DNA from 4 places in the Aneurinibacillus uraniidurans genome. Region 1 is predicted to be linked to each of the others. Evidence: riboswitches for the same ligand, from Rfam matches in the RefSeq annotation. Region 1 holds a riboswitch; each other region holds the start of a gene.
What was found. A riboswitch is a leader RNA that binds a small molecule or an ion and turns the genes downstream of it on or off. The one in region 1 is predicted to bind S-adenosylmethionine.

Region 1 (5,408 bases):
TTTTTTAGATGGAACGACGAAGCCGCCTTCACCTTGTACAGGCTCCATTACAACGGCTGCAACCATTTCTGGTGCAACGTCGCCTTTCAGGAATGTTTTGAATTCGTCGAGGATGTATGTGTCATAATCTTCCTCTGTCATGCCTTCTGGACGACGGTAGGAGTAGTGGTATGGTGCTTTATAGATTTCAGATGCGAACGGACCGAATTCGTATTTGTACGGTTTTACTTTGCTTGTCATGGACATGGTCAGCAGTGTACGACCGTGGAAACCGCGTGAGAATACGATAACAGCCGGGCGTTTTGTATATTTACGAGCGATTTTAACCGCGTTTTCTACTGCTTCTGCGCCACTGTTAAGGAACATAACTTGTTTGTCATGATCTCCTGGTGCAAGTTTTGCCAGGCGTTCTGCGAGTTCGATGTATGGTTCGTACATCATTACGTTGAAGCCTGTGTGAATGTATTTATCAACTTGATCATGCAGGGCTTCAACTACCTCTGGTGCACAGTGACCAACGTTAATTGTACCGATTGCGCCTGCGAAATCGATGAATGTGTTGCCGTCTACGTCAGTAAGGAGTGCGCCTTCCGCGCGTTCTACAAATGTAGGAATGCCATAGCTAACGCCTTTTGGAACGTACTGTAGGCGACGGTTGAGAAGCTCTTGTGCTTTTGGGCCTGGCACTGGTGTTTTTACATTGGCAAATTTATAAGACATGGGTAAGGACCTCCTATATGTGTAATTGCAATATAAAACTATGCAATAATGATGCCAAACTTAAAAAAGAAGAAAAACAAAGAGTTTTCACGCAAAAAACGCAGATTTTAAGTCTAATATGACTTAAATATTATCAATTATGAATTAAATAAAAGTCTTGATGTTTCTAAAAAGTGCGTATATAATCAGATTCAATTATAAAACCAACTAAACGAATACGAATTCTTCTTTCTTATCCAGAGAGGCAGAGGGACTGGCCCGATGATGCCTCGGCAACCATTAAACCGCAGTGGTTTGAACGGTGCCAATTCCAGTAGCGTACGCTTGAAGATGAGGAAGAAGGGAACGCCATTATGGTGATTACGCCCTTCTTCTCTTACGAGGAAGGGCTTTTTGTACGTTATAAGCTGATTAATCTCATAAAAATACTTGAAGAATTGAGGGAGACAGATGCGGAAAGGAAAAGTATATCTGGTAGGAGCTGGCCCTGGAGATCCAAAGTTAATCACGGTACGAGGTGCAGAGTTGATTAGAGAGGCAGATGTGATTGTATATGACCGACTCGTCCATCCTCATCTGCTGACATATGCACGGGACGGAGCCGAGCTTGTGTACTGTGGAAAATTATCAGGCAATCACAGTATGCCGCAGGAGCAGATCAATCAGGAACTGGTGCGTTATGCACAAGCAGGCCGACAAGTCGTACGACTGAAGGGAGGAGATCCGTTCGTATTCGGGCGAGGGGGAGAAGAGGCGGAAGCTTGTGTAGAAGCAAACATTTCGTTTGAAGTTGTTCCGGGTGTGACAGCAGGCATTGCTGCTCCGGCATATGCAGGTATTCCGGTGACACATCGGGAGCATGGCTCATCGTTTGCTATCGTCACCGGTCATGCAAAAGCAGGAAAGTCGCCAACGATTGAGTGGGAAAAGCTGGCGACAGCGGTTGATACGCTCGTTTTTTATATGGGAGTAGGGAATCTGCCGGAGATTGTAAACGCATTGGTGTTTCATGGCCGTAGGGATGATACCCCCGTGGCACTGGTTCGCTGGGGGACATATATCGATCAGCAGGATACGCTCGTTGGCACGCTTGCGACCATTGTGGATGATGTGAAGCGCACGGGCTTTACATCCCCGGCCATTATTATCGTGGGTGATGTAGTCAAACTACGTGAGAAGTTGGCTTGGTTCGAATCGAAGCAGCACATCGTTCGCAATAGTAGTAGCGGGCAGGGGCTGATACGCCGCCTGCCGCAAGTCGCAGCCGCAGCTGGCTCGGCACATATTCAATAGAAGAAAGGGAGATGACGATGGGATACACACCAGTATGGGAAGCGAATAAGGAGAAGCTGAACAAGATGGAACTTGTGAAGCTTCAAAAAGATGGCTTGGATATTATTGAGGATATCCGAAACAACTTTTCCAAAAATGGATTTGACTCCATTCCAGCAGAAGACATGGATTTGTTTAAATGGGCAGGGGTTTATCAGCAGAAGCCAAAAAGCGATGGGTACTTCATGATGCGGGTCCGAATTCCATCTGGCATTTTGTCTGCGGAGCAGGCGCGTACGCTTGCAGGCATTGCCCGTGATTATGGACGTGATCTCGTTGATATCACAACGCGGCAGGCGATCCAGTTTCACTGGCTGACAGTAGAGCAGTTACCGGACATTTTTGACCGACTGGCGGCGGTTGGGTTGTCTTCCTTTGAAGCATGTGGAGACTGTCCGCGGACGATTGTCGGCAATCCGCTGGCAGGAATCGATCCGTATGAGTTGATTGATACAACAACGCTTGTACAGCAGTTGAGTGATACATTCCTTGGGAATCGTGATTTCTCGAATCTGCCGCGTAAATATAAGATTTCTATTTCATCTAATGTGTACAATGCAGGTCACGCTGAAATTAATGACCTGGCGTTTACTCCGGCTTCGAAAGTGATCGATGGGGAAGAAGTGATCGGCTTTCATATTTGGGTCGGCGGTGGATTGTCAGCACGCCCGTATTTGGCACAAAAGCTGGACGCCTTTATCCGTCCAGAGGAAGTGGTCAACGTATCGGTTGCGGTTACGGAAGTTTTCCGTGACTATGGCTACCGTGAGAAGCGCCATCATGCGCGACTTAAGTTTCTTGTCGCAGATTGGGGAGCTGAGAAATTCCTGTCTGTATTGAAAGAGAAAACAGGTGAGCTGGAAACAGCCGGAGACGACCGGACAATCGGCTGGAATGCAGGGTATTTCACAGGTGTTCACAAACAGCGTCAGGAAGGGCTGAACTATGTTGGACTTTCCGTTCCGGTTGGCCGTCTGGATGCAAATGAATTAGAAGAACTGGCACGTCTGGCAGATGAGTACGGTAACGGCTCGCTTCGCACATGTAATTCCCAGAACATTGTGCTTACAGATATTCCGGATGCGAATGTGGCGGCACTTTTGGAAGAACGTGCACTTGAGCGTCTAACTCCGGAACCGAAGCAGTTCACAGCCTTTGCGGTTTCTTGTACGGGCAACGAGTTTTGTAATCTTGCACTTGTGGAGACGAAAGAAAGAATGCGTCAGCTTGCTTCCTTCCTGGATGAAAACATTGAGCTGGATGAACCGATCCGTATGCATATGATCGGCTGCCCGAATTCCTGCGGTCAACGGAATATTGCTGATATTGGATTCCAGGGTGCGCTGGTGAAGACAGACGATGGTATGCAGGCGGCGTTCGATGTTTTTGTTGGCGGTACATTAGGGCTGGAAGCTAAGTTTAATGAGAAGCTAAAAGGACGTATTCTGGCGGATAAATTGCCGCATGTCGTCTTACAGCTTGTAGCGTTCTATAAAGAAGAGAAGCAGGATGGGGAAAGTTTCTTCCATTTCGCGCAGCGAGTTGGAACGCAAACCTTCTCCGAGCGAGTAGAAGCTGTGCTTCAGCAGCTGGCGTAACCTGATCGGGTAGCGCGGATGGTGAAAAAGGGGGAAGAACCGTGTTTCTGTACAAATTTGAAGTAATCTTTGAGGATCGAACAACAGCGGGGCTTGTCATCCTGCATGAAAATGAAGAAAAGGCATTTCAAAGTGCACAGAATGAGCTAGAGCGCTACTTTATTCCGAACAAGCCAGTGGCAGAGCTTGCGATTATTGAGAAGAAACTAGCAGGGCCGGGACGCGGCTACGTGGTGGAAGCATAATGCTTACGTATATTGCTATCGGAGTCGGACTGTTTTTTGCTATGAACATCGGAGCGAGCGGAACCGCCGCTTCGATGGGCGCTGCGTATGGTGGTGGGGCGATTCGGAATAAGCGTCTGGCGATGGTGATTGTGGCCGTAGCTGCGCTGTTAGGTGCCGTGATTGGCGGCGGAGAAGTGGTGAAGACGATTGGCGGCGGCATCGTTCCGACCCATCTGCTTAGTGTGCAGACGGTGATCGTAATTCTTGCGTCGGCTACGCTAACGCTGTTTTTCGCCAATATGATGGGAATACCGCTCTCGACTAGTGAAGTAACGGTTGGCTCGATTGTAGGAGTTGGGCTTGCTTATCGGGAGGTGTTCGTCGCCAAGCTAGCGGTTATCATTTCGTTCTGGATTCTCGTTCCAATCGTAGCATTTGGGATTGCCTTTACACTTGGCAAGCTGATTGGGCGAGCGGAGCAGAAGTGGCCGGCTTTGCAGGGGCAGGGAAGCTGGCGGCGTTGGCTTAGTTATCTGCTGGTAACAGGTGGTGCGGTTGAAGCATTCTCAGCCGGGATGAACAATGTAGCGAATGCCGTCGGTCCGCTTGTCGGTGCCAAAATTATGACGACGGAAGCAGGTATCTGGATTGGTGGCCTGTTCGTAGCATTGGGAGCAATTTTGCTCGGTGGAAAAGTACTGGAGACGAACGGCAAGAAAATTACATCGCTCTCTCTTCTTCAAGGAAGTGTCGTCTCGTTCACAGGTGGACTGCTGGTTATTATTGCGTCTGTATTTGGTATTCCAGTGCCGCTTGTCCAGGCAACGACGTGCGCTATTCTTGGTGTTGGCACGGCGGAGAATGGATTCCGTCTATGGCAGAAAAATGTGATCCGCCAGATTATCAAGGTATGGGTCGTGTCCCCTGTGACATCGCTTGTCGTATCGTATGCGATGGTAAATCTGCTATTACAGCCGAATCCATACGTGCTGATCGTAATCGTAAGCGTATTTGTGGCTACGATTGGGTTGCTCAGTCTGTCCCGTACCATCCGACAGGAGAAAAGTGCTGTTCATGATCAGGGAGGGGGAATTTGAGAATGAGTGTATCGTATGAAACGCTTACGGAGGAGCAGTATAAGGAGCTGAATGATCAGCTTCAAAGCAAAGACGCACTTGATGTTTTGAAATGGGCATATGGGCAGTTCCAGGATGATCTGGTGTATGCCTGTAGCTTCGGTGCAGAAGGAATGGTGCTGATTGACCTGATCAGCCGGGTTAAACCGGATGCGCGTATTGTGTTCCTTGATACGAATCTTCATTTTGCTGAAACGTATGACGTGATTGCAGAAGTGCGGGCGAAGTATCCGAAGCTGCAGATTGAAATGAAGCAGCCGGATCTGACCCTTGCTGAGCAGGAAGAACAGCATGGAGCTGAATTGTGGAAGAGCAGCCCTGATGTGTGCTGTCGTCTGCGCAAGATTAAACCGTTAGAAGACGTGCTGACAGGTGCTATCGCCTGGCTGTCCGGT
Region 2 (5,408 bases), 1.2 Mb from region 1:
GAAGATGGGTGCATTCGAAATTTACTTGCGGAACCAGACGAGAGTCTACTTCCGCGCATCACTCGAAGAAAGGATATTCTATCCCGTCACATAGCAAAAATGAAAGCGCAGGTAGAAGAGATCCAGACGGTGATTCAGTTTACGGAGGAGAAGTTAAGCGTGTATGAAACGATGCTTCTGACAAAAAGGGAGGCGGCGAAATGAAAGGTAGCATTTATTTAAAACTGTTCGGCTTCTCGCTTATGACAGGAGCTACTTTTCATCTAGCCCCCTATGTGATGCAGTATTTCTCAGCTGCTGGCGCGGCAGGCTGGCGCTTCGGTCTAGCAGCAGGTAGTATGCTGCTTTTGTTGATCGACAAAGAAAAACTATCAGGGTATACCATTCGGAAAAATGCTGGAGCATATCTTTTCATGGGAATAACAGGGGTTTTCGGCTTTAACACACTGTTTTTTCTCGGCATGGAACAGACCTCACCTATCAATGGAGCACTTATCATGGCAACCAATCCACTCGTGACCATGCTTCTGGCTCGTATACTGTTGAAGGAACCTGCTTCTACACAACAAAAAGTAGGCGGGATTCTGGCGTTTATTGGCGTATTTCTTGTTATTACAGGCGGTTCCTGGGATGCGATTCGTCACTTGCATTTTTCTGCGGGAGATATGCTGATCATGGCGGGAAATATATGCTGGGCCTTATACGGTATTATCGGAAAGGGATTTGTCCGGGACAGCACGTCTCTACAAACTACCGCATATACGATGACAATTGGAGCCATAATGCTTATGTTTATAGCTAGTCGAACATCGGCCCCGGTACCGATTTCGTCTATCCCCCTGACAGCGTGGGCCGCGATTGTTTTTATGGCGCTAGGTATGAGTGTACTCGGATATATCTGGTGGAATGAAGGGGCGGCACGCATTGGCATTAGTCGAGCTGCCTTGTTCTTCAATCTTGTTCCGGTCGTTACCTTGTGCATTTCCCTGGTACTTGGGATGGCAGTAACAGGCGTACAAATAATCGGATCAGCACTTGTCATTGCTGGTGTGCTGTATGCATCTGGTATAACTCAGATCGCTTCGCAAAGAAAACCGATGCAAAATATCCCTAAATCAGATTGTACGGTCTAATCTAGGGATACGGATTTTTTACAAAGAAAACATAACCTGCGTATCAGTAACAAGATCTCTGATTTCCTCAATGGATGAAATCGATTCACGTCTTAAGATGAGCTCTCGTCCAATGGCGATGGCGAGCTTTTCCGAGTGAGCGCGTACAGTCGGATCTTCAATGCTTTCAATGTCCCATACATGGGCGAGGCCGACGATGCGGCGGATCGTTTTGCAGCCCGCATAACCAAGTGTATCTTGCAGAAGTCGACGCACATAATCATCCACATAGCTTGGGACAGCGGCACTTGATTCGATCGCTTTTTCGGCCCACAGTGTACGGAATTCTGCTTCAAATGTAGTCCATATGTCTGTAATCGTATCAAGCAGATACGCCTGGTATGATTCACGTTCCTGCACATTAGTGGCATGACCTTCCTGTGCCACATAGTTCAGCAGCAGGTTAGCAATGACTGCACCGATATCGAAGCCCATTGGACCGTAGTAGGCAAACTCCGGGTCGATAACTTTCGTGTCTTCTTCTGTTACCATGATGCTTCCTGTATGCAGATCACCATGCAGCAGTGCCTGCGTGCGCGTGAGAAAGCCTTCTTTCAGCTTTGCGACTTCCAGTTTCAATGCGTCATCATGCCAGAGTGCTTCTGCTTGTTCACGAATAAGCGGATTGAAGCTGTTCGTTGCTGCATCGTAATACGGATCGGTAAACACGAGGTCTTCCGTAATTTTGCATAATTCAGGATTAGAGAAGGAGACAACACGTTGTTTCTTCTCGTACGGATGCAATGCCAGATCAGACGTTAGGAACAAGGTGCGCGCCAGAAAAGTACCAATATGATTTGCAAAATTCCGATAATACTTGCGAGCAACAAGCCCTTTGCGCATAATTTCGTATGCAGACAAATCTTCCATTACGGTAAGGGCCATTTCGATGTCATAGTGGTACACTTTCGGCACGAAACCAGGACATAGCTCATCTTGGAGAATTAATGCTTCGCTTTCGATACGGGCACGGTCAAGTGTGAGCGGCCACGATTCTCCGACGACACGTGCATACGGAAGAGCCTGCTTGAAAATAATGCTTTTGTTTGAAACCTCATCCTGGATATGGAATACGAAGTTTAGGTTTCCATCCCCAATTTCACGGCTTGTAAGCTTTGCATCGGCTGGGAACAAGCCGGGGATGTTGCGCGCGTATTCTACTGCTTCTTGTTCAGTAAGCATACGGTATGTGGACATAAGTTCAATCTCCTCTCTAAACAAAAAACGCCCCTCTTGGTTAGAAAGAGGGACGTGTACATGTGTGTGCATCCTTATCTTTCAGAACCGTTGTTCTGCGGGAGTTGGCACCTTACTGTTCATGCAGCAGGTTGCCGGGTGTCATCGGGCCCGTCCCTCGACCATCTCGTGATAAGTCAATCCAAATGTAACAGTCGTACGAATTATTTGTCAAGAGTGAAAATACGCGAGAGTGAAAAAAGTGAGAGTAAAAAAGCTTGGTGGTGGCGGAGGGGATGGTAAAAACTCAGAGGGGATAAACGCTGGGGTTGCCATCCTGATTCGCTCTACTGGAGAAAAAGCTGGGTAGGGAAAACAAAAGGACGGGTTCGTTCTCTTTTGCCATCCCCTCTACCAACGAAACTTTTTCTCTCTGCGTTTTACTTTGTGAAAGAATAAAAAGCTAGAAGATCAAGAGATGTGCTTGGTTTTGAGTTATATAAAGCTATGCCGGTATGGGAGAAGGAATGAGCAATGAACGCTTTTACGCGTTGCTCATTCCTTCTCCCATACCCGCCGCCACACTTTATACAGGCTCAAGAATTCCAAGCACTGCTTTAAAAGTTTGTGAAAAAACTTGTTGACAGAATAATTTGGTAGGCGCTATGATTAGTTCCAACAAATCACATACGCAATTCGATTTTGACTCTCATCGAGAGAAGGCGGAGGGACTGGCCCGATGATGCCCGGCAACCTGCCTGTGTTCGCACAGGCAAGGTGCTAATTCCTGCAGGAGTAATCCTGGGAGATGAGAGGCTACCGATGCTTTATAAGTGGGGGCCTCTCTTTGTGTACCAAAGAGAGGCCTTTTATATTTATCACAAGTAAAAAGGGGAGTATGAGCATGGTAACAAAGACAAAACAACTCATTGCCGTTCTGCTGATTACGCTACTGGCAGCGTTCGCAGCAGGATGCGGCCAACAACCGGCTGGCGGAACAGGTGAAAAGAAAGAAGCCGCAACAGGGCCACTTGCAGGAAAGCGGATCGCGCTTGTTATGCAGCAAAATCTCGGTACCTTTTCTTCTCAGTACATTAGTGGGGTCAAAACAGAAGCTGAAAAATTCGGCGGACAGGTAACGGTGTTTGCAGCGGATAACGATCTTGGACGTATGTCTTCTAATCTGGATGCAGCCATTAACCAGAAGTTTGATGCGATTTTGATTGACCACGGTACACCTGCCGCTCTGCTAAATGGGGTACAAAATGCTGTTGCCAAACACATTCCGGTTGTCGTATTCGATGCCGACGTTAAAGCTCCGGGCGTAACGGTTCTGCAGCAAGACGATAAGCAACTGACAAAATTAACGCTGGATAAACTCGCAAAAGATGCAGGTGGCAAAGCTAACATCGTAAAAATCTGGGTAGCGGGCTACGCACCGATGGAACGTCGTCAGGCTGCTTACAAAGAATTTATGGCTAGCAACCCTGGTATCAAAGAAGTAGCCACATTCGGTGCGGCAACACAAAACACAGCACTGGATACACAGGCACAGATGGAAGCGATTCTGAAAAAATACCCGAACAAAGGTGAGATCACCGCAGTATGGGCAGCGTGGGATGAATTCGCAAAAGGTGCAACTCGTGCGATCGAGCAAGCTGGACGTACGGACATTAAAGTATACGGCATCGACATGAGCGACGAAGATCTACAGATGATCCAAAATCCGAATGGTCCATGGGTAACATCAGCAGCGGTAGACCCGAAAGACATCGGACGTGTACAAGTGCGATATGCGGCACAAAAAATTCATGGCGATAAAACACCGGATAATGTGGTGCTAAACCCGGTAGTAGTTAATCGTGAAGAACTTCCGAAAGAAAAAGTAACAACCGATCAACTGAGTCAGCATATCAAAGCGTGGGGCAACAGCACGCAAGGCATAGCAGACTGGATGAAAAAATAAGCTAGGGGAGGCCCTGCCTACTTTTATCAAGCAGGTGGGGCACATTCCTTATCCGAGAACCAGCAAGGGGGAGACAAGATGGCACAGCAGGCAGCACGTCTTATCATGACAGACATTACAAAATCGTTTTCCGGCGTGCCAGCACTTCAGGGCGTTAGCCTGACCGTACAGGCTGGTCACATTCATGCGCTGCTCGGCGCAAATGGAGCAGGAAAAAGTACACTGATGAAAATACTTTCCGGCGCGTATCAGACAGATGGCGGGATGATTGAACTCGATGGACAGACGCTATCAATTAGCAGCCCGGCAGATGCTAAGGCACAGGGCATCCACTGTGTGTATCAGGAAGTAGATACAGCGCTCGTTCCATCACTGACCGTGGCGGAAAATATTTTACTCGACCGAGGACCAGAACGTGGCAGACGTCGTTTTCTGAACTGGGGCTCCATGTATAAAGAGGCGGACGACATTTTACGTAGGATTGGCTACGAGATTCCGGTGCGTAAGAAGGTGGAGGAGTTAACGCTTTCGGAGAAACAGATTGTCCTTATTGCTCGAGCGGTGTCACAACAGGCGAAATGCGTGATTTTCGACGAGCCAACAGCCCCTTTAAGCATTGAGGAGGCAGAGCGTCTGTTCCGGATTATGAATCAATTGAAAGACGAGGATGTTGCTTGTATTTTCATCTCACACCGTCTTCCAGAAATTATGCAGATATGTGACACCGTTACCGTTATGCGCGATGGCTGCCATATTTGGACGAAGGCAAAAACGGATATTGACATTCCAGAAATTGTCGAAGCGATGCTCGGTGCATCCTTTACCGAAGAATACCCAAAAGTGAAGACGGTCATTGGTGAGACGTTACTTGATGTGCGAGAACTGCGTCGAGGTACCAGGGTACGCGGAGTAGATTTTACGGTGCGAAGCGGCGAAATTGTGGGGGTTGTCGGATTAGTGGGTGCCGGTAAAACAGAATTATCCCGTCTCTTATTCGGTGCAGATGCAGCGGATGGAGGAGAGATTTTGTTGCGCGGCAATGCCGTGCGCCTGCGCGAACCGGCGGATGCAGTAAAAGCCGGTATCGTGCTCGT
Region 3 (5,408 bases), 970 kb from region 1:
GTAGACAAAACCCGCGTTATTACTGACTTTTTTACTTTGATCGTTATCGCACCCAGTTGTGCACAATCGGATAATGGAAAGGACGCTCTTCAATGGCGTACCATATCCCTTTCAGCGGATAATACAGGGCAATAAGTCCAACAATCGGCACAAGCACCAATCCAATTAGCACAATGATAAGAATCGCGGCAATACCCGCAGCAATTATCATCATCACATGAAACAGCAGCGCTTCCGTCGCTTTCTCTTTCACATAATCATCCTGCGCGAGCAGCATAAATAAAAGCGGCACAATAATCGGAGCAAAAAACGTACTTGCATGAATAATAATACAGGCAGGTTTTGTATTCATTATGCGCTACCCCCAAGTCTTTATATCGTGTATACGGTTCACTCCCGAAATTGTTTCATTAACATCATTTGCTTTTTTTGCAATTCCGTATACACTAGAACTATATCCCATCTTTTGTTTAGGAGGAAACGACATGATTACATGCGATAACTGCGGCAAAACAACAAATCAGAACCAGGAGACAGGATCTCACTGGATTTGTGGAGACTGTAAAGTAGATGAGCCGGCTGAACAAAAGACCGATAGCGATAGCGAAACCCAAGCACACTAGTATACAAGAGGAACCCGAACAGGATTCATTCCCGTCCGGGTTCTTTTGTGTCGGTACACCTTATCTGAACAATTGTAACTGTGCAATCCGCTCTGCTGCCTCTTCAAGACGCGGTTCATCCACGAGCAGTCCAACACGCACATACCCTTCTCCTTCTGCTCCAAAGCCAACTCCTGGAGCAACGGCTACATGCGCTTCGTTCAGCAGCAGATCAGCAAATGACGATGATGTATATCCATCTGGAACCGGCAGCCAGGCAAAAAAGGAACCAGATGATGGCTTTGCCTGCCAGCCGATGCGCTGTAATGCGTTATACAAGGCATTGCGGCGCGACTCGTATTTGGCACACAGATCATACACACACTGCTGGGAAGCGGTTAACGCTTCGACCGCCGCCATCTGTACCGCCCCGAATAGACTGACAAAATAATGATCCTGATACAAATTGATCAGCCGAATGACTTCTGCATTTCCAAGCGCAAATCCAACACGCCACCCAGCCATATTGTACGTTTTAGACAACGTATATACCTCAATCCCGGCCTGCTTCATATCTGGATGAGCAAGGAAGCTTGGCGGTGTCACCCCATCGAATCCAATCGTACCGTACGCATAGTCATGTACGAGCAAAATGTTGTGATCAAGGCAGAACCGTACCGCTTCCTCGATCAGTTCTGGCGTCGCCACCGCACCTGTTGGATTGTTCGGATAGTTTAGAAACATCATCTTGGCCCGATCCGCAACATCAGGGGCAATTTTCGTAAAATCCGGGCGAAAATCGTTTTCAGCACGCAGCGGCATCATTTCCATTACCCCACCTGCCATCGCCACACCAGACCAATAATCTGGATAACCCGGATCTGGTACAAGGCAGACGTCGCCTGGATTTAAGAAAATGTTGCTTAACTCAACAAGTCCCACCTTGCCGCCAAATAAAATCGCCACTTCCGTATACGGATCAAGTTCTACACCGCGCTCCTGCTTATACCAGTGCGCAATCGCTTCTTTCAGTTCATCCCGCCCTTGGAAAGGCGAATATTTATGGTGCAGCGGATTCGCTGCCTCCCGCTGCATCGCTGCGACAATATGCGGCGGTGTGGGCTGATCAGGATTTCCTTGTCCTACATTAATGACATCATGTCCTGCCTGCACGATGCGGTGTACATTCCGGGTCAAACCGGCAAAAAACTGTGTCGGCAGTCGGTTCATCGCGTCCGAAGGTATAAAACTCATGTCTCTTCTCTCCTTACTATCCGAAACTGGTGGAAAATTACGAAAACATATTCGAAAACAAAAGGCGATCTGGCGAAGAAAGCCCCTTACTTTCTCCGCACATGCCGCCTGTATACACACGTTAATCTTTACGCATCGAGCGGGCAATGAAGTTCCCGATCATTTGCAAACACTGTACCATGACGATCAAAATAACAACCGTGATGACCATGACCAGCGTATCCCAGCGTTGGAATCCGTACGTATATGCTACGTTTCCAAGTCCGCCTGCACTAATCAGTCCGCCTGCCATCGCCGTAGCATCAATCAATCCAATCAATGCAATCGTAATCGCAAGCACTAAAGATGGACGTGCTTCTTTCAACATTACTTTAAAGATAATCTGACGGCGTGTTGCTCCCATCGCCTGAAACGCTTCAATGATGCCCGCATCTACTTCTAAGAGAGCAGACTCCATCAGACGCGCGATATAAGGCGCTGCATACACAACAAGCGGCACGATCGCCCCTTCTTTAAAGATAAACGTTCCTTCTGTCATAAATAAACCTGTTACAAACTTCGTAAACGGAATGATTGCAAACAGCAGAATAATGAATGGCACGGAACGAATAATATTAATAATCGTACTAACAATCTGGTACACGACACGCTGTTCCATAATGTGGCCAGGGCGTGTGATCACAAGCAGCACGCCGAGCGGGATCCCGATGAGTGTAGCAAAAAACACCGACAGGCCGACCATGTATAACGTGTCCTGCAGCGCGGGAAGATACAAATCCCACTGTGGGTCCATTCCATTAAACATGCTCAATCACCTCCGCTCCAATTCCTTGCTGCTTCACATACTCTACTGCGTTATCAAGCACCGCACTATCCCCATTAATGGCAATGACGAGATAGCCGAATGGCGTGTCCTTAATTTGGGTAATGTGGCCAAACAAAATATTCGGCTTCAATTGAAACTTCTCTGTCAACTCAGCTAATACCGGATGCCCGGTGCTTTCGCCAATAAACGTTAGACGCACAAGACGGCTCCCAGGCACATGCTGTACTCGATCCAGAAAACCTTCCGGAAGCTGATCATCAAAAATATTACGAATAAAGTTTTTGGTCGTCTGCTGCTGTGGACGAGAGAATAGTTCGAGAACGGTCCCCATCTCGACCACGTTTCCTTCTTCCATAACCGCTACCCGATCACAAATCTTCTTCACAACATGCATCTCATGCGTAATGAGCATGATCGTCAAGTCGTATTTCTTATTAATATCAAGCAAAAGGTCAAGAATGGACTCTGTTGTTTGCGGATCGAGGGCAGAGGTTGCCTCATCGCACAGCAAAATTTCCGGATCGTTCGCAAGCGCACGCGCAATCGCCACACGCTGCTTCTGACCACCAGATAACTGGGATGGATACGCTTGCGCACGATGCGCTAGACCAACAAGTTCGAGCAGCTCGTTTACTTTTTTCTGAACGTCTGCTTTTGGTGTTTTCGTCAGACGAAGCGGTGCTGCTACATTCTCAAACACGGTGCTAGAGGATAGTAAGTTAAAATGCTGAAAAATCATGCCGATCTTGCGGCGGGCCTGGCGCAGCTGATCTTGTGATAGTTTTGTCAGATCCGTCCCGTTAATAATAACCGAACCGGATGTCGGGCGTTCAAGCAAATTAACACAACGGATCAGCGAGCTTTTTCCGGCACCACTAAAGCCGATTACTCCAAAAATCTCGCCTTTCTCAATTTCAATCGTAGCGTTTTTAATCGCATGAACAGCCGTGTCGCCACTGCCGTATGTTTTAACTACATTGCGAATGGAAATCAACGAAGGTCCTCCTCATTATAATTTATATATAAAACAAAAAACCTCTTTTGTGCAGACAAAAGAGGGGGATGTTTAACTCTCTTATCTCTCAGAGTACGCGTAAAGCCGCTCCGCTGGAATTGGCACAGCTTATAGCATGATGCCGCCGCTGCCGGGTTTCATCGGGCCAGTCCCTCCACCTCTCTTGATAAGCTTCATATTAAGTTATAAATCAACAGATATGAATGTATCATGTCAGAACAATCGTGTCAATCAGAAAAAATTGCTTTAAACTGCTGATCAGTTATACCTGGATGAACAAGAATGCGCTTGAGCATGAGCGGTGGATCACCAGGCTGCACTTTCCCATATTTCGTCGTAAATGCCAGTTCATATCCTGCCTGTTTGACCATCTTAACGGTTTCCGCTGTATACGAGCCATACGGATAGGCGAAATAACGAGCATGAAACATCTCTTTCGATTTTAGCAGATCGGCAAGCACCGCAGCCTTCGGTTTCATAATCATGTTGCTAATCCACAATGTTTTATTATGCATGGCATACGTGTGCGATTGAATGTCGAAGACGTCCACATATTTTGGCATATCATCCCGGCTAATATAATCAAGTTCATCTGGATGAAAGCCAGAGTTACGATCTTGAATCGCATCGCCAATAGCAAATATCGTGGCGGTATATCCGTACTTTTTCAAGATCGGGTACGCGTACCGATAGTTGCTGCGATACCCATCATCAAATGTCAGCACGACCGTCCGGTGCGGCAACTTTATTTTTCCTTCTACATATTCCTGCAGCTGCGGAAGGGTAGCTGTATGATAGCCTGCTTCATGCAAGAACGACATCTGGCGCTCGAACGCTGCCACCGATAATACAGATGGATTGTCGCGAAACTTCTTATTTTCTTCGTCCCGCAGCAGATGATGATACCCGAGTACCACAACGCCCGTATCCGGCAGTTTTGGTTTTGTTTCTCCAGATACATGATACAGCGTCACACACATGAGCAGCACGAATAGAACGACTGCTGTTACCTTTTTCATGTTCCCTATATCTCCTGTCGCTTTTTTCTATCTTCTCTAGTAGCTTCTCTTTGCTACCGACCTTTATCTTACCCTGTTTTACAAGCAACGTCAGCAGATAAAACAGAAAAAAACCGAACAGCAATGTAGCTGTCCGGCTCGATGTGGCCATACGTTAGTTGTTAGTCGCATTGTCCGGCATCAGGGATACCGGGCGCTGCGGGAGGAATGTCGAGATCGCATGCTTGTATACAAGCTGCTGCTTACCTTCCGTATCAATCACAACTGTAAAATTATCAAACGCTTTAATCAGACCACGTAGTTGAAACCCATTCACGAGGTAAATCGTAACAGGCACGTTTTCCTTCCGCAGATGATTAAGAAACGTATCCTGAATATTAATTGTATTGGCCATGTTAAGTACCCTCCTATTTTTATCTTTAAGATTAAGGTTTATATATTCGGCGCTTGTCCGAACTTTCCTTCCGTTAACTTATAAATTGCTTCATAAGTCCCCGCAAGGTCTGTACCCGGTGTAAGATCAAACCAGACGATATCCTTCATCGCCCGGAACCATGTCAGCTGACGCTTCGCAAAGTTGCGCGTCCGCTTCTTCACAAGTTCAATCGCCGCCTCGCGTGTCATATGTCCCTGAAGATAGGCGATAATTTCTTTGTATCCTAGCGCCTGCATAGAGCGCAAGGAGGCATCAT
Region 4 (5,408 bases), 1.0 Mb from region 1:
TATCGGTATTTTAGCTTGGGCGGTACTCCTTGGTTTGGCTTTACGAAATGCTTCTGATACGACAAAAACGATGATTTCTAATTTTTCAGATGCTGTATCCAAAATGGTTACATGGGTGATTAAGTTTGCACCATTAGGAATCATGGGTCTAGTATTTGAGTCTATTACTAAAAATGGAATTGAGTCGTTACTAGGCTATGGGAGATTACTTGCTGTTTTGATTGGTTGTATGTTCTTCGTAGCGCTTGTTGTCAATCCAATCATTGTGTTCGTAGCTATACGTAAAAACCCGTTCCCGCTTGTTTTTAAGTGCTTAAAGGAAAGCGGTATTACAGCATTCTTTACACGCAGCTCAGCTGCAAATATTCCTGTAAATATGAAATTATGTGAAAATCTGGGTTTGGATAAGGATAGTTATTCCGTATCCATTCCATTAGGTGCAACCATTAATATGGGTGGTGCCGCTGTTACAATTTCTGTTTTGACACTTGCGGCGGTTCATACACTTGGTATTCAGGTGGACATTCCTACAGCCATCATCCTCAGCGTACTATCAGCTATATGTGCTTGTGGTGCTTCAGGGGTTGCTGGTGGATCTTTGTTACTGATTCCTCTAGCATGCAGCTTATTTGGAATCCCAGCTGATGTTGCTATGCAGGTAGTTGGAGTAGGCTTTATCATCGGTGTTTTACAAGACTCTTGTGAAACAGCGCTTAACTCATCTACAGACGTACTTTTCACAGCAACAGCTGAATTTAAAGAGCGGCGTAAAGAAGGAAAAGAAATAAATATCAACAAAGTAGCATAAAGAAGAAATCTGATTGAACTACACCCTAATTGTTAGAAGCGACTAACAATTGGAGGTGTAGTTTTTTATTATCTGGATGATTAATCACTACATGAGAAGCGGATGAACTTCTCTTTCTTTTTTTTCAGATTCTTGATACGCTGTAAAAAGATAAAACAACACAAGAAATACAGGGGGAGCAGTCATGACATGGGATATCCTGAACGTGATTGGGACAATTGCGTTCGCATTGAGTGGTGCAGTCGTAGCCATGGAGGAGGAATATGATATATATGGCGTATTCGTCCTTGGAATGGCCACGGCGTTTGGCGGTGGAGTGCTGCGCAATATTTTTATCGGCATTCCGGTTCCGACCTTATGGGAGCAGGGACCCCTTCTGTGGACGGCGACCATTGCGATGGCAATTTGTTTCTGCCTGCCGGTTGCGCTAATTCGATATTGGAAGCGCTGGGAACAGCTGCTGGATGCAATTGGACTGGCAGCGTTTGCCGTACAGGGGGCGTTGTATGCAACACAGTTGGGTCGTCCGCTAAGTGCGGTTATGGTAGCGGCCGTTATGACCGGAATCGGTGGCGGTATGATTCGCGATGTGCTGGCTGGACGTAGGCCGATGGTGCTGCGCGATGAGATTTATGCATTGTGGGCGATTCTTGCCGGACTTCTCATCGGAACGGGGATCATTTCCCATTCCAATCCGATACAGTTGTATGGGCTGTGTGCGCTCATTACGGTTCTGCGTATGTTGTCTGTTTTCTATAAATGGCGCTTGCCGCGCCGTGGTTTGCAGAAAGGTTTGATCTAATATCGTCATAAGAAATAGGCTGTCCCGAAAGTCAGAAGATGGCGAACGGGACAGCCTTGTTTTTCTTGGTGGAGGGTTTCGCCAAAGTGTGGTGGAGGAGCCGGGATCGGGTAGGGCCTCGTCACTTCGCTACGAAGTAGGGGCTGTCCGCTCCTAGCATACTTTGGGGAAACATCATCAAGCAATATCAAGAAGCTGAGCTTTGCTATGCAGGTAAAAAATAAAGGAAGCAGGCTTTCGAAAAGACAGTGGCTACCCGAGCAAATCCATTCTGGCGAAGAGAGTTTTTTGTAAATCAAAACGTTGTGCGGGGAGTGGGAGAAGGAAGGAGAAAGAGCGCCTGTATGCGCCTACACAGCGGAGGGAGAGCGGCGAACGAGCCTTTGCCCGCAATTCTTCGATGAATCAACATCGTAGTCCTTTCTTTGCGGGCACGTTCGTCGGTCTCCCGGAGCGGACAGTCCCCACTTCCGTGCAAGTGTACCGAAGCGAGAGCTCCTTCCTTCTCCTACTCCCTCTCACCAACCCTTGTTGATTCTACAAAAAGAGGCTAGATCGTCCAGTCGCTCCATTCACTTTTTTGCGCTTCAACTTGCGCAAGCCAGTCGGAAGTAGCTGAGAATAATTCGCGTCGTCCAGCAAGAGAGGCGAAGACATGGTCCGCTCCGTCAATTAGCTTTGTGTCACACCGTCCAGCCGCGCGTCGCCGCAGCGATTCACGATACAAGCCGCAATAATCGCACGGAATGTCTGTATCATTTGTGCCGTGTGCGACAAATACATCTCCATAAAATACAGACGCCGTATCAGCTAATGGCTGCACATGAGCAAGTGAATGAAAAAATGCAGGGCGGAGGGCATATCCGAGATGATCCGTCGTGCCTGTTTGTTCGGCTTCTTCATATGCATCACGGCCGACAATGCGGACAATATCATAAAATGGATGTGCAACTGGCGCCCATAAAATTAAAGAAGATACGCGCGAATCGCGATTAGCTGTCAGACGAGCAACGGCACCGCCCAGACTGTGTCCAAGCAAGGTAATGCGCGAGGCGTCGACACAATCGATACTTCGTACATAGTCGAGTACGTGGCGTGTTTGGGCAATGAATGATTCCATTGTATTGTCGCCATATTTCCCGCCGCTTTCCCCACATCCGGCATAATCAAACCGGAGCACGAAATAGCCTTCTTCAGCAAATCGACGTGCAGCCTCTACGAACAGTCTGTTCTGACCGATTCGGCTACCGACGAATCCGTGACAAATAATAATCGCGGGCCAGCGTTTATTCGGGTCGCAGCGTGTGTGGGGCGCTGGATAATGAACAGTGGCCGCTAATTCAATTTTATCGTAGGAAATGTGAATGACTCGTTCCATAATTGTCGCCTCCTGAAATAAAAAAATCCCTATTCTGTACGGAGAAAAGGGACAAGTGAATGCAAAAGTCCGCTTCCTCATCTGTCAGAACCACTCGTTCTGTAGGATGTGGCACCTTGCAGAATTGCTGGTTGCCGGGCTTCATCGGGCCTATTCCCTCCGCCGCTCTTGATAAGAAATGGATCACCATATAAAGTTCAACCGATATCGTTATGATTAGTATATATAAAAGCGGAATCGGGCGTCAAGGATTAATATAAACAATTCTTATTTATATACTATGAATTAATTGTACTAAAATACTGCGTACATAAACATATACCAAATAAAAACATGATAAGATAAAAAAAGGAGGGATGGCTGTGGATGCGATAATTTGGACAGGAATCGGCGTGTTATTTTTGTTAAGCCTGGCGGGTGTTATAATCCCGATCATTCCTGATGCACTGCTTGTGTGGATTGGATTTTTAACATACAAATTTGCGCTCGGTCATGTACCGTTAACGTGGACGTTCTGGGTTCCGATGACCGTACTGACAGCTTTATTGATCGGGGCAGATTTGCTATCGAACGCGTATTTTCTGAAAAAGTATGGGGGAGATAAATGGTCCATGATCGTGGCTACGGTCGGCCTATTGGCTGGACCGCTGCTTCTCGGGGCTTTTCTGGGGCCATTTGCGATTTTGGTTGGTCCGTTTCTTGCGGTCTGGGGCCTTGAGGTGGTACGAGGAAAAGGGGCCTTGGCAATGCGAATTGCGACTGGAACGGTACTCGGATTTTTAAGCAGCACCGTTGCAAAAATTATCATTCAACTGGTTATGATTATCTGGTTCCTGATCGTTGTGTTATAACGCGTATATAAGAAGAAAGAAGACCCACTGGCTACTAAAAGTCAGCGGGTCTTCTTTCTTCTTGTATGGCTTAGTGAATGTTGCGGTATACGCCGATAACTTTGCCAAGAATCGTTACAGCTGGAAGTAAAATTGGTTCCATGGATTGATTCTCTGGTTGAAGGCGGATGTGATTTTTTTCTTTAAAGAAGCGCTTCACAGTTGCTTCGTCTTCCTCGGTCATCGCCACAACAATATCTCCATTATTGGCAACCTGCTGCTGACGGACGATTACGTAATCGCCATCGAGAATTCCGGCGTCTATCATGCTTTCGCCTTGAATGCGCAGCATATAGACAGTATCCGCTCCTACCATGTTCTCCGGTAGAACAAAATGCTCTTCTACATTTTCTACAGCGGTAATAGGCAGACCTGCTGTGACTTTGCCCAGGACTGGGACGGTGACAGTCTTAATCCCTATTGGTTCAAGATCTCCTCTTTCACCATCTAGAATCTCAATGGCACGCGGCTTAGTCGGATCGCGACGAATCAGCCCTTTTTTCTCCAGGCGAGCGAGATGACCGTGAACAGTTGAGCTGGAAGCAAGCCCAACGGCTTCTCCGATCTCACGGACAGAAGGCGGATATCCTTTTTCTTTGACTTCGCGCTTTATGTAATCCAGGATGGCAAGCTGGCGGCTGGAAAGCTTTTTCATAGATTTACAACTCCATTCCCCACGGTATATTTTGTTCCTATTATATCAGTATTGTTCGCTATATACAAACATAAGTTCGAATTTTTGTTGACAAGAACACAGGTTCGGTTTACTATGATTTCAGAACGAACGTTCTTATTTTGGTGGGCGTTCTATTACAACAGGACAAGCATATAATCAATCATAGAAGCAGACATACGGGAAGGGGAAGTGAATATGAGCAGGAAGTCATTATGGATCGGAATGATCATCGGAATGTGTGTATGCAGCACGGCGAGCCTTGTATTTGCATCGATCGGGGGCGACCAGTCTACGAAGCCAGCGGGCATCGAGGTTACCGTTCAGGCCGGGGATACGCTTTGGAAAATTGCGAAACGTTATAACGAACAGGCGCATATGTCTACCCAGGAACTCATGTATTACATACAGCAAGAGAATCAGTTGAGCAGTGCTATTATCCATCCAGGGGACGTATTGATCGTTCCGCTAGAATCGTAATTACGAACGTTTATTCCATGCTAGAACTGTGTTATAATAATACTCATGTTTTATGAGAGGGGTTCACGCATGGTAACGGAAGAGAAAATTCGTCGAATTAACGAACTGGCGGCTAAAGCGAAAACGCCGGCAGGCCTTACGGATAACGAGAAGGCGGAGCAGAAAGCGCTTCGTGCTGAATATATTCAGGCTGTACGCCAATCTTTGCAAGTCAACCTCGAATCGATTCACCTGGTGGATGAAGACGGGAAAGATCTTGGTCCGATTTCGAAGAAGCACAAGCCGAAGCATTGACAAAAACCCTCCTGCTAGCCGGAGGGTTTTTTTAATACGTAGATGAGGAGAATATAGTATGAACGTTGTCATATATGCACGCG

Region 2: another riboswitch for S-adenosylmethionine. It lies ahead of PO771_RS03130 (sugar ABC transporter substrate-binding protein); the one in region 1 lies ahead of cobA (uroporphyrinogen-III C-methyltransferase).
Region 3: another riboswitch for S-adenosylmethionine. It lies ahead of PO771_RS11585 (methionine ABC transporter ATP-binding protein); the one in region 1 lies ahead of cobA (uroporphyrinogen-III C-methyltransferase).
Region 4: another riboswitch for S-adenosylmethionine. It lies ahead of PO771_RS11285 (alpha/beta hydrolase); the one in region 1 lies ahead of cobA (uroporphyrinogen-III C-methyltransferase).

The regions. Positions count from the first base shown of each region.
Region 1 covers NZ_CP116902.1:3,292,238-3,297,645, reverse strand. Annotated here, with positions in the region: gene gabT (4-aminobutyrate--2-oxoglutarate transaminase) at 1-720, opposite strand, end outside; SAM riboswitch class I at 950-1,057, shown strand; gene cobA (uroporphyrinogen-III C-methyltransferase) at 1,171-2,013, shown strand; gene PO771_RS16475 (nitrite/sulfite reductase) at 2,031-3,650, shown strand; gene PO771_RS16470 (DUF3906 family protein) at 3,692-3,895, shown strand; gene PO771_RS16465 (sulfate permease) at 3,895-4,974, shown strand; gene PO771_RS16460 (phosphoadenylyl-sulfate reductase) at 4,977-5,408, shown strand, end outside.
Region 2 covers NZ_CP116902.1:604,274-609,681, forward strand. Annotated here, with positions in the region: gene PO771_RS03115 (MerR family transcriptional regulator) at 1-204, shown strand, start outside; gene PO771_RS03120 (DMT family transporter) at 201-1,133, shown strand; gene mtnK (S-methyl-5-thioribose kinase) at 1,152-2,369, opposite strand; SAM riboswitch class I at 2,441-2,547, opposite strand; SAM riboswitch class I at 3,055-3,163, shown strand; gene PO771_RS03130 (sugar ABC transporter substrate-binding protein) at 3,253-4,314, shown strand; gene PO771_RS03135 (sugar ABC transporter ATP-binding protein) at 4,393-5,408, shown strand, end outside.
Region 3 covers NZ_CP116902.1:2,320,932-2,326,339, forward strand. Annotated here, with positions in the region: gene PO771_RS11565 (magnetosome magnetite crystal formation protein family) at 44-352, opposite strand; gene PO771_RS11570 (hypothetical protein) at 486-623, shown strand; gene PO771_RS11575 (pyridoxal phosphate-dependent aminotransferase) at 684-1,856, opposite strand; gene PO771_RS11580 (methionine ABC transporter permease) at 1,978-2,661, opposite strand; gene PO771_RS11585 (methionine ABC transporter ATP-binding protein) at 2,654-3,676, opposite strand; SAM riboswitch class I at 3,755-3,870, opposite strand; gene PO771_RS11590 (polysaccharide deacetylase family protein) at 3,925-4,716, opposite strand; gene hfq (RNA chaperone Hfq) at 4,871-5,110, opposite strand; gene miaA (tRNA (adenosine(37)-N6)-dimethylallyltransferase MiaA) at 5,149-5,408, opposite strand, start outside.
Region 4 covers NZ_CP116902.1:2,258,396-2,263,803, reverse strand. Annotated here, with positions in the region: gene sstT (serine/threonine transporter SstT) at 1-808, shown strand, start outside; gene PO771_RS11290 (trimeric intracellular cation channel family protein) at 993-1,610, shown strand; gene PO771_RS11285 (alpha/beta hydrolase) at 2,161-2,988, opposite strand; SAM riboswitch class I at 3,063-3,166, opposite strand; gene PO771_RS11280 (DUF456 domain-containing protein) at 3,351-3,839, shown strand; gene lexA (transcriptional repressor LexA) at 3,910-4,533, opposite strand; gene yneA (cell division suppressor protein YneA) at 4,750-5,031, shown strand; gene PO771_RS11265 (DUF896 domain-containing protein) at 5,101-5,325, shown strand; gene PO771_RS11260 (YneB family resolvase-like protein) at 5,384-5,408, shown strand, end outside.